DNA from 3 places in the Vreelandella indica genome. Region 2 is predicted to be linked to each of the others. Evidence: predicted binding sites of a transcription regulator. Region 2 holds the regulator's gene; each other region holds the start of a gene.
What was found. Region 2 encodes sigma-54, which starts transcription at its own class of promoters, with help from an activator protein. Its sites were predicted from a motif close to TGGCACNNNNNTTGCTNT; they were not measured.

Region 1: a site for sigma-54 is predicted at 1,521-1,538, ahead of codB (cytosine permease). Genes of this name have one in related genera too.
Region 3: a site for sigma-54 is predicted at 1,339-1,356, ahead of V8L71_RS09165 (DUF3305 domain-containing protein). Genes of this name have one in related genera too.

The regions. Positions count from the first base shown of each region.
Region 1 is NZ_JBANSO010000032.1:4,294-7,570, forward strand. It holds gene V8L71_RS17875 (BCCT family transporter) at 1-179, shown strand, start outside; gene V8L71_RS17880 (LysR family transcriptional regulator) at 341-1,204, opposite strand; gene codB (cytosine permease) at 1,584-2,840, shown strand; gene V8L71_RS17890 (PucR family transcriptional regulator) at 2,840-3,277, shown strand, end outside.
Region 2 is NZ_JBANSO010000001.1:205,008-208,284, reverse strand. It holds gene V8L71_RS01020 (PTS sugar transporter subunit IIA) at 1-316, opposite strand, end outside; gene hpf (ribosome hibernation-promoting factor, HPF/YfiA family) at 321-629, opposite strand; gene V8L71_RS01010 (RNA polymerase factor sigma-54) at 728-2,143, opposite strand; gene lptB (LPS export ABC transporter ATP-binding protein) at 2,267-3,016, opposite strand; gene lptA (lipopolysaccharide transport periplasmic protein LptA) at 3,028-3,277, opposite strand, start outside.
Region 3 is NZ_JBANSO010000010.1:115,012-118,288, reverse strand. It holds gene mobA (molybdenum cofactor guanylyltransferase MobA) at 1-424, opposite strand, end outside; gene V8L71_RS09170 (formate dehydrogenase accessory sulfurtransferase FdhD) at 421-1,290, opposite strand; gene V8L71_RS09165 (DUF3305 domain-containing protein) at 1,467-1,904, shown strand; gene V8L71_RS09160 (DUF3306 domain-containing protein) at 1,904-2,530, shown strand; gene V8L71_RS09155 (4Fe-4S dicluster domain-containing protein) at 2,729-3,277, shown strand, end outside.

The DNA of each region.
Region 1 (3,277 bases), on a different contig from region 2:
TTGTGATCCTGTTGATGATCATCAATACGATAAGACGCCTACTGAACAGAGATAACTCGGTTAAAGAGCTGGAAAAAGCAGTAAATGACCCGGATCCGAACCTGGAACTACAAATCGATAGTGAAGGAGAAGTTCAGGCCATGACCGATGACTCGCTGAAGCCAAGTGCTTCACGGTAGCGTTTGCAGATAATGCTGCACTGATCTTTTGCTGTTCAGTGGCATAGCCATATAGATGTTAAGTGATGTCTAGCCTGGCAGTTGTGTACTCGCTGCCAGGCTAGAGCTTTGGAACATATGGTGGGTTCATGTCCTGCACGAATGATAGCTTCTTGCGGCTTCTACAAGTTGGCAATGCCTGAGCGCAGGAAGTCAAGTACGTGCCGCGAGGCCACGTTCAGCTCACGCTCCTTGTAGTACAGCCCGATGCACACTTTCTCAAGGCCCGGAAGACTGTCGGTGCTGACCGCATGCTTCAGGTGGTCTGGGATTACGGAGCTGGCCATGGCCGTGACCCCTAGGCCCTCTTCAACGGCTGAGAAAATACCCAGCAAGCTGGTGCTCGTGTACATGAAGCGGTAAGAGTGATTCTGACCTTTCAGGGCTTCTTCGATGAGAGAGCGGTAGACGCAACCCTGAGGGTAGGCAATCAGAGGTATCGGGTCGTCATAGTTTCCAATGAGTAGACTATCCTTGTAAACCCATTCCAGGCTCTCCAGCCGGTAATCACGCGCGTCTCTATCCTCGCTATGTTCGGCACGCTCCATGGCCAAGGCAATATCGTAATGTCCTTTCTGATAACGCTGTAATATTACCTTGCTGATCTCGCAGTCGACTTCGACATTGATATTGGGGTAAACCCTTGACAGTTTTCTTAGTGCTTTAGGTAAAAATGCCAATTCAAAGTCGTTGGGGATGCCGAGCCTGACCTTTCCCGAGATATTGTCTCCCCTCACCTTGGCAATGATCCGGTCATTGACCTCTAGTATTTGCCGAGCGGCTTCGTACAAGTATTCCCCGTCCTCGGTCATTTCCAAGCTTGACCCTCTAAGAAATATCTTTGTTTCAAGAAGTTCCTCTAATTTCTTGATTTGTAAACTGATGGCGGGCTGCGATCGGCCCAACAGTTCTCCCGCACTGGTGAAGCCACCCAAGTCCTTGATTGTGACAAAGGTCCTCAGCAGGTCGGTTGGTATATTTGTCATCACTCTGCCATGTCGGTGTCTGATGTAAGCGCTGATTATACAAACTGGCGCCTATCATGTAAGGAGAATGCCGTGTGGGTGCCGAAATAGGCACCATGCCTGGCAATGCCGTCTCCTCGGCGTTCCTGCCTCCATTGCTGTTAAAGGTAGGTGCACCGCAATAGTGCGTCATTGTCATGTTTGGCGCATGCCATGGAAAAGCCGTAGGCGGTCGCTGGGCTTTTAAGCAAAGGGCTATGCAGTATGCACAGTAATAGCCGTCATGCCATCCACATTTTTCACACCCGGTCTTTGACTTTGTTTGATCAGCCCAGGATGGCATGGGGATTGCAGTTACCCATGTAGAGAATGCTCGATACCAAAAATCAAGGAGTTAAGCATGGGGTCTTCCGACTATCCTTTGAGTGAAGTGCCGCGGAGCGATCGCCGGGGCCTGGTCTCCACCTCACTCGTCCTGCTGGGGTTCACCTTCTTCACCTCCACCATGTGGGCGGGGGGCACATTGGGTGAGGCCTTCGCCATCGGCGAACTGATGGGGATTATTCTCGTCGGCAATCTGCTGCTGGGGGCTTACGCCGCCATTCTGGCCTATATCGCCTGCAAGAGCGGCCTGAACTCGGTGCTGATGGGGCGCCTCTGCTTCGGTGAGGTGGGCAGCAAACTCTCCGACATCATCCTAGGCTTCACCCAGATTGGCTGGTATGCGTGGGGGACCGCCACCATCGCACTGGTGCTCGTCAAGACGACCGGTATCCCGGAGGCTTACGCGACCCCCCTGATGGTGTTCTTCGGCCTGGCCTTCTGTCTCACCGCCATGGTCGGCTATCGCGGTCTGGATCTGCTGTCCCGGTTCGCCGTGCCGGCCATGCTGGTATTCATCCTGATTAGCCTCTACACGGGGCTGGTCGACGTGGGTGGGTTCGCTGGACTGACCAGTCAGACGCCCACGACCACCATGAACGTGACGGCTGCTATCACCATCGTGTTCGGCACCTTCGTCAGCGGCGGCACCCAGGCCACCAACTGGAGCCGCTTCGCGCGCACGCCGAAGATCGCAGTGATCGCCACGCTGGCCGCCTTCTTCGTGGGCAACGGACTGATGGTGCTCACAGGTGCCCTCGGCACGCTGGTCTACCAACAGGCCGATATCGTGGGCGTGATGCTGGCGCAAGGGTTCGTCGTGCTGGCGGTGCTGATGCTGTTCTTGAACATCTGGACCACCCAGGACAACACCATCTACAACTTCGCCGTCGCCGGCTGCAACCTGCTGCGCACCGACAAGCGTCGTATCGTCACGGCCAGCGGCGCCATCGTCGGTACCGTGCTGGCCATCGGCGGCATGTACAACTTCCTGACCCCCTTCCTGGTGCTGCTGGGTACCTTCATACCGCCGATCGGCGGGGTCATCATGGCGGACTTCTGGCTCAAGCACCGTGGCCAGTACCCGTTACTGGCGGAAGCCCGGCTGCCGGCCTTCAACTGGCATGGCCTAGGAGCTTACGTCATCGGCTCCGCCGCGGCATATGCATCGCCCGTGCTGCCCCCGGTCGTGGGCGTGCTGGCCGCCGTCGTTGGCTACGCGATGCTCAGCTACCTGCCCTCAGGCGCCACCTCGCTGGGTGTGGCGAAAAGCTGATGGCCATCCTCTGTGCCGACATTCCCCGCCTGCCAGGCCTCGACAGCATATGCCTGCGGGCCGGGTGGCAGGGCAGCCAGGGTGTAATTCGCTGGCCCTATCTTGTCGAGGGCGACACCCTGGCGCCCTGGGTGCGGGGCGGCGAACTGGTGTTCGTGACGGGCGTCAGCCGGCCACGCAGCGAAGCCAGTCTGCAGCAGCTGGTCCGCGAAGGGGCCGAGCAGCGTGCGGCGGGCATGGTCATCCTGACGGGCGCGGAGGGCATGCAGGAGATTCCCGCAAGCGTGATCAAGCTGGCCAATGAGCTGAGTTGTCCGTTGTTCGAGCAACCCTACACCCTGCCGCTGGTCATGGTGATGGAAACCCTCAGCAACGCCATCGTCCAGGACAACCTCACCGGGCAGTCGACCCGGCTTTTCCTGACGCGATTAATCAAT
Region 2 (3,277 bases):
GAACTAGCAATACAAACACCAGATCCACCGGGTCGCCGTCGATAGCATCAAAATCAATCGCTTCTGCGAGTTTTAAAAAACCAGCAATTGGGGCCGAGCAGTGAGGACTACGCGCATGGGGAATAGCCACGCCGTTACCAATCCCGGTACTGCCTAAGCGCTCACGGCCAATTAAACGGCTAAACACTTCTTGGCTGTCCAGACTGGGGATATTTTGGGCAATAAAGGTGCTGAAAAATTCCAGCACCCTTTTTTTGCTGCCCCCGGGTACGTCAAAGAGAACACGTTCCGGGGGGAGTATGGTTTCCAACGTCATTGAATTAACGCACGCCTGCGCCTTGGGCGCGAGCTTGTGCTTTTTCCTTATGTTTAACGAGTTGCCGATCAATTTTGTCCGCTAATGCGTCAATAGCGGCGTACATATCACTGTCTAGGGCTTCCGCATGTAAATCAGCACCTGCTGCGTGCAGTGTACAGGCGGCCTGCTGGCGCTCTTTCTCCACAGATAAGGTGACTTGCACCGTGGTTATGTTGTCGTAATGGCGCTCTACACGTTCAAGCTTTTCGTTGACATAGTCACGCAAGGCGTCAGTCAGTTCTACGTGATGACCAGTGATATTAACTTGCATTGACGTACTCCTTATCCATCGGACTGTACTTCGATTGTAACCCTTTTTGCCGCGTTGCAAAGCCCTTGTCGAGAGTTTCCCTAAAACGTTGATTTGTGCTAGCGCAAACGACGTCGCTCGCTAGAGGAGGGAATGCCCATGGCTTCACGGTATTTAGCCACCGTTCGACGCGCTACTTGAATTCCCCCCTCCCCTAATAGCGTGACTAAGCGGCTATCAGAAAGCGGCTTGCCTGGCGGCTCCTCTTGAACCAATTTCTTCAGCCGAGCGCGGATAGCGGTGCTTGAATGGCTGTCACCATCCTGGCCGCTGACTTGGCTTGAGAAAAAGTATTTGAGTTCAAATACGCCGCGAGGCGTATGAATAAATTTCTGAGTGGTTACCCGGGAAATAGTCGATTCGTGCATTTCCACGGCCTCGGCGATATCGGCCAATATGAGCGGCTTCATGGCTTCTTCGCCGTGTTCTAAAAAGCCAATTTGCCGGGTGATAATCTCGCGGCCAACGCGCAGTAGCGTATCGTTGCGGCTAGAGAGGCTCTTGATCAGCCAGCGTGCTTCCTGCAGGTGTTCTTTTAAAAACTGATTGTCCTGACTTTTATCCGCACGCTTTATTAAGCTTGCGTAGTCGGGCTGAATGCGAAGCCTTGGCAATGCCTCAGGATTGAGCTCTAAGTGCCAGCCTTCGTGGTCATGGCGTACGACCAGGTCGGGCGTTACATAACTATCATCGGTATCGCCATAGGCGCTGCCCGGGCGTGGATCAAGGCTACGAATGAGGAGAATGACATCAGCCAGCTGGTCATCATCGAGTCCCAGGCGGCGTTTTAGTAAGCGCATGTCATCTTTGCCGAGCGCTTCCAGAAACTGCCGTACTAAGCGGCGGGCAGGAACCAGCAACGGCGTATCATCGGGAAGAGTGGCCAGCTGCAGCATCAGGCACTCCCGCAGGTCGCGGGCGAATATTCCTGTTGGCTCAAATTGCTGAAGCTTAAGCAGAATGGTTTCTACTTCGCGCTGGCTAAGCCCATCGACACCTTGGGCGCGAAGCCCTTCACGTATGTCGTTGAGCGGCTGAGTTAAGTAGCCATTAGCATCTAACGCGTCGATAAGACTTTCTGCGACAAGTTGCTCTCGCGCGCCAAAATCAGTCATGGCTAGCTGCCACAGCAAGTGCCCATGAAGACTCTGGCCAGCAGCCTGGCGCTCAAAATCAGGTCCTTCGCTGCTGGAGCCACCGTGACTGCCCATATCTTGGTAGGTGTCAGACCAATCACTATCTACCGAGAGCTCGGTGGGAATGCTCTCTGACCACTCTTCCTCTTTGGGCTCGCTGGCAGCCTGTTCGCCAAATTCATCCTCTTGTTCCAGCATGGGGTTGGCATCTAGGGCCTGCTGAATTTCTTGACGTAAGTCCAGCGTTGATAGCTGTAACAGAGCAATGGCCTGCTGCAGCTGAGGTGTCATGGTCAGCTGTGTGCCCATGCGCAGTTGAAGAGAAGCTTTCATGACCATCTGAGAACCACTCGTTAATCAGAATGCTCCACCCTAGTGTGAGTAGGTCTCCGGTGCAAGTGCAATAAGCATGCCATTGGTAGTAAAGTTGTTGTAGAGCGCTAATTAGAAGTGAAAAATAGGCTAGAGGCGGAAATCAGCGCCTAGATAAACCTCCCTCACTTTCTGGTTAGTGAGTATCGAGGCTGGAGAGCCGCTGGCGATGATTTGACCATCGCCCACGATGTAGGCGATATCACAAATATCCAGGGTTTCGCGAACGTTGTGGTCGGTAATCAGTACGCCGATGTGGCGCTGCTTTAATGCCCGAATAATGGTTTTGATCTCGCCCACCGAAATGGGGTCTACGCCAGCAAAGGGCTCGTCCAGAAGAATGAATGCGGGTTCTGTCGCCAGTGAGCGAGCAATCTCCACCCGCCTGCGTTCACCGCCTGAAAGGCTCATGCCCAGGTTGTCGCGAATATGGGTAATGTGAAAATCTTCAAGTAGCGCTTCCAGGCGCTGCTCGCGGTCGCGACGGCTGAGCTCTTTGCGCGTTTCGAGTATCGCCATAATATTATCGGCAACCGATAATTTACGAAAAATAGACGCTTCTTGCGGAAGGTAGCCGATACCCGCCGCAGCGCGTTCATGCATTGGCGCGCGGGTTAGATCTACATCGTCGATACCCACTTTGCCAGCATCGGATTTCACCAGCCCCACAATCATATAAAACGAGGTGGTTTTGCCCGCGCCGTTAGGGCCCAGTAAGCCCACAATGCTGCCTTGGGAGATCTCTAAATTGATGTCTTTAACGACTCGGCGTCGCTTATAGCTTTTGGCCAAGTGGTGGGCATATAGGGTTTTGATTGGCGCAGTGTCTGTAGTTGCCAAGGCTTGGCTCCCTATTGTTCAGGCTGAAGCGTCATACGTATGCGCTGGGTTTCGCTGCCGTCAACGTCAGAGCGGGCCTGAATCACTTCACGGTCAATGAAATATTCAAGGCGACCGCCGGTGAAGGTGTCTTCTTGTTGCGTTAATTCGGCTTGGTCGATCAGCTCAACGCGGCGTTCAGCGACATGATAAATAATGCGCCTTGCCCAACCTTCTGTAGGGCCTTCTTGCCCTTCAGCTTGATGACGTAAGTAAGCGCGC
Region 3 (3,277 bases), on a different contig from region 2:
GCGAAGTGCGCAGCAGGGCAACCACTGGATGCAGCCGTTCGCCGTCAAAGGCCACGGCGATGTCATGATCGCCAACCCCAGCCACCATGCGCGCCACTAAATTGTCAGGCAGGGCGGGGGAGTCGCAGGGGGCGACCAGTAACCAAGGCGTTTTTGCCGCGCGTAGGCCGCTATAGATACCCATCAGTGGGCCTTTAAAGCCGCCTTCTTCATCGGCAATCACGCGATCGGCGAAGAAGCGGTAGGCGTCAGCATTGCGGTTGGCGTTAATCAGCAGTTCGGCTACTTGGCCTTCAAGGCGTTTTACGACATGGCCGACTAATGGCAGGCCCGCGAACGGCTCAAGCCCTTTATCCCGGCCACCCATTCTGCGCCCTTCGCCGCCTGCGAGAATCATGCCGGTGAGTTCGTGAGTGGGAATCATGAGCTTGCCTCTTTAGATGAACGGGCATGAGATGGTCGATTAGGTATCGCATCCAGCGCCAAGCGATTCTGCGTATTAATCGCTTGAAAGTGGCGGCCTTTGGCGCGGGCAATCAGCATCACGCCGAAGCGTTCAGCCAGCTCGACGCCTTTTTGGGTAACACCGGAGCGCGAAACCAGCACGCTAATGCCCATTTGCGCCACTTTGAGTACCATCTCAGATGTCAGTCGCCCAGTGGTATAGAAAATATCGGCATCGGCGCTGTCGGCTTGTTGCAACCATTGGCGCCCGGCCAGGGTATCCACCGCATTGTGCCGCCCCACGTCTTCAACAAAGTCGAGCACCTCGGTTTGGCGGCAAAGCGCGCAGCCGTGAACGGCGCCCGCGCTACGGTAGGTCTCATTATAGGCGTTGAGGTTTTGCAGCAGTTGATAGAGCGTGGATTGTGCTAACTGCGTATCAGGAAGCGCCGTCAGAGCGGTTTGGTCGAGCAGTTTACCAAAGACCGTGCCCTGGCCGCAGCCGGTCGTCACCGTGCGGGTGCTTAAGCGCGCCTCTAAATCCTCGGGCAAGTGGCGTGTAATGACGACCGCGGCCTCTACTTCCCAATCCACCTGCACGGCGGCTAAATCAGCTGCGGCACGCAGTAACCCCTGGTTGCGTAGATAGCCCACGACCAGCGCTTCAGGGTCATCGCCCAGCGTCATCAGCGTGACGATTTCACGTTTGTTGAGATACACGGTGAGTGCCCGTTCAGCGGCGATGGCCTGCTGACGCGCATCGCCATATTCATCAACGATGCTGATTTCGGTGGTGGCCGGTAAGCGGGCTCGGCTTATCTGAAAGGCAGGCTGAAGGGCGGGCATGGTAATCCTCGCGAAATAGTTCTCGCAAAACGACAGGGTTGACGATGATGGCGCTGGGGATGCTTACTTGTCTACCCATTCAAGCGCTATCCTTATAAGTGCGATTTTTCTAAGTACTATTTTCTAAGTGCTATTTTTCCACATGTCATCCATGCAAGGTGCAGGGTTTTTAAAATATGAGCGATAACCTACGCCCTATCAGTATTACCTTGGTAGCTGAGCCCAAGCAGGTGAAGCGTTTTACACTGACACAGTGGCGCATTGCTGAGCTAACGCTGGGCGATCAGGGGGATAATGTCCTTAACCTGCAGCTGTCGATGACCGAGCGTGCTGCTTACCGCTTCAATCTAACGTCGACTACTCCGCGACTGTTTGTGCGAGCAGGCTTTACCGGACAAACACCCAAGCCGGATGTGATTACCGCTAGTCAGGACGTTGCGGCTGGTTGGATGGATGGCGAGCAACAGGTGCTCGAAGCACCGATGCCAATGGCCATTCAGGTCTGGCTTGAGAGTTATCTGGCACGCCATGGGGAAGCGCCACTGGAAATGCGCAAGAAAAAACACAAAGGGGCTGGGCGCGCCAAAGACACGCCCTCCAAGGAGCAGCCGTAATGAGTCGCCTGGAACGCTGGTCGCGACTAAAGCGCCATGTGCAAAAAGAAGAGGACGCATCGGCGTCCGCTTCACCAGATACTACGCCCGTTGATGAGGCACCTGCTGACCAGGAGGCAGCGCTTCATAACGAGGCCGAGCAACCTAACGCTGAGAACGACCAGCCCCTGGCAACGTCAGCCGAGGAGCCAGAACCCGGCAGTCTCGACCACACCTTGCCAGATCCTGACACGCTGGAAGCAGGCAGCGATTTCAGTGCGTATATGGCGCCGGGCGTTAGCGGCCCTTTACGCCGACAAGCATTGAAACGCCTATGGGCCACCGGTAACTACAACGTGCGCGATGGCTTGGATGACTACGACGCCGACTACAATAAGCTGTTGAAACCGATGGCGGCAGATCTCGCCGGTAAACTGCGCCGCTGGACGCATAAAGTGGAAGAGGCGCTTGATAAGCCAGTAGACGAGGGCCACACCGAGTCCCCGGCTGAAGTGGCAGCCAGTGAGCCGTCGACAGCTGCCGACGAAGAGCACTCCGCACCTTGCACGGCCAGTAACAACGTTGTAAAAGAGCCTTCACTAGACGACCAGTCTGATTATTTATCTGACACTCATACCAAACTATGACATTATTCCTTAGTATATAAAAATCAATAAGTTGAGCATTGATTTAGTTGCTAGCGTTGGCAGCGTTGACGGTAATTAAGTTGGCAAATATCAGCATTGCACATAGGCTGAACTTAGCTTCAACGTATTGTTATGCCACAATAGTTAAATATATAACTCAAAAATATAATAAGAATGATTCCCAGACCGTGAGAGCGCATGAACCAACGAATCCAACTGGCGTCGATAGACGACCAGCGCAATGCCGAGGCTCGGGAAACGGTACGCCGACGTATCTCGTGGCCAGCTAACCTAACGCCTGCCAATGTGACCTATCACAGCCGTGGTCATGCGCTGTTAATAGGTACCGAAGCCGACGTTTACCCTGCCGCTCGCGCTCTACAGGGGCGCGGCTTGGCATCGCTGACGCTACTTGTCACTGAGTCTGACGCGAACAGCCCGGGAAACGATGCTGTCGATCCTCTCGGGGCTAGCGAACCGCTGGTCGCCCAGACGCTGACCCAGGGACAACTCAGCCAACTGCGTATCAATGGCTATCTAGGTGCCTTTAGCGTTCAACTTGACGATGAAGATGCGCCGCTGGATATTGCTCGCGCACTGATTGAGCGCGACGGTTTTGACTTAATCCTCGATCTTGCTCCAACTTCGCATACCCAGCGCTGGGAGCTGCCGCCTCCTGGCTATGTAGTGATGCAGTGGCAGGACGTTGAGCAGCGCAGCGATATTCTTGACGATTTTGTGGGGCTA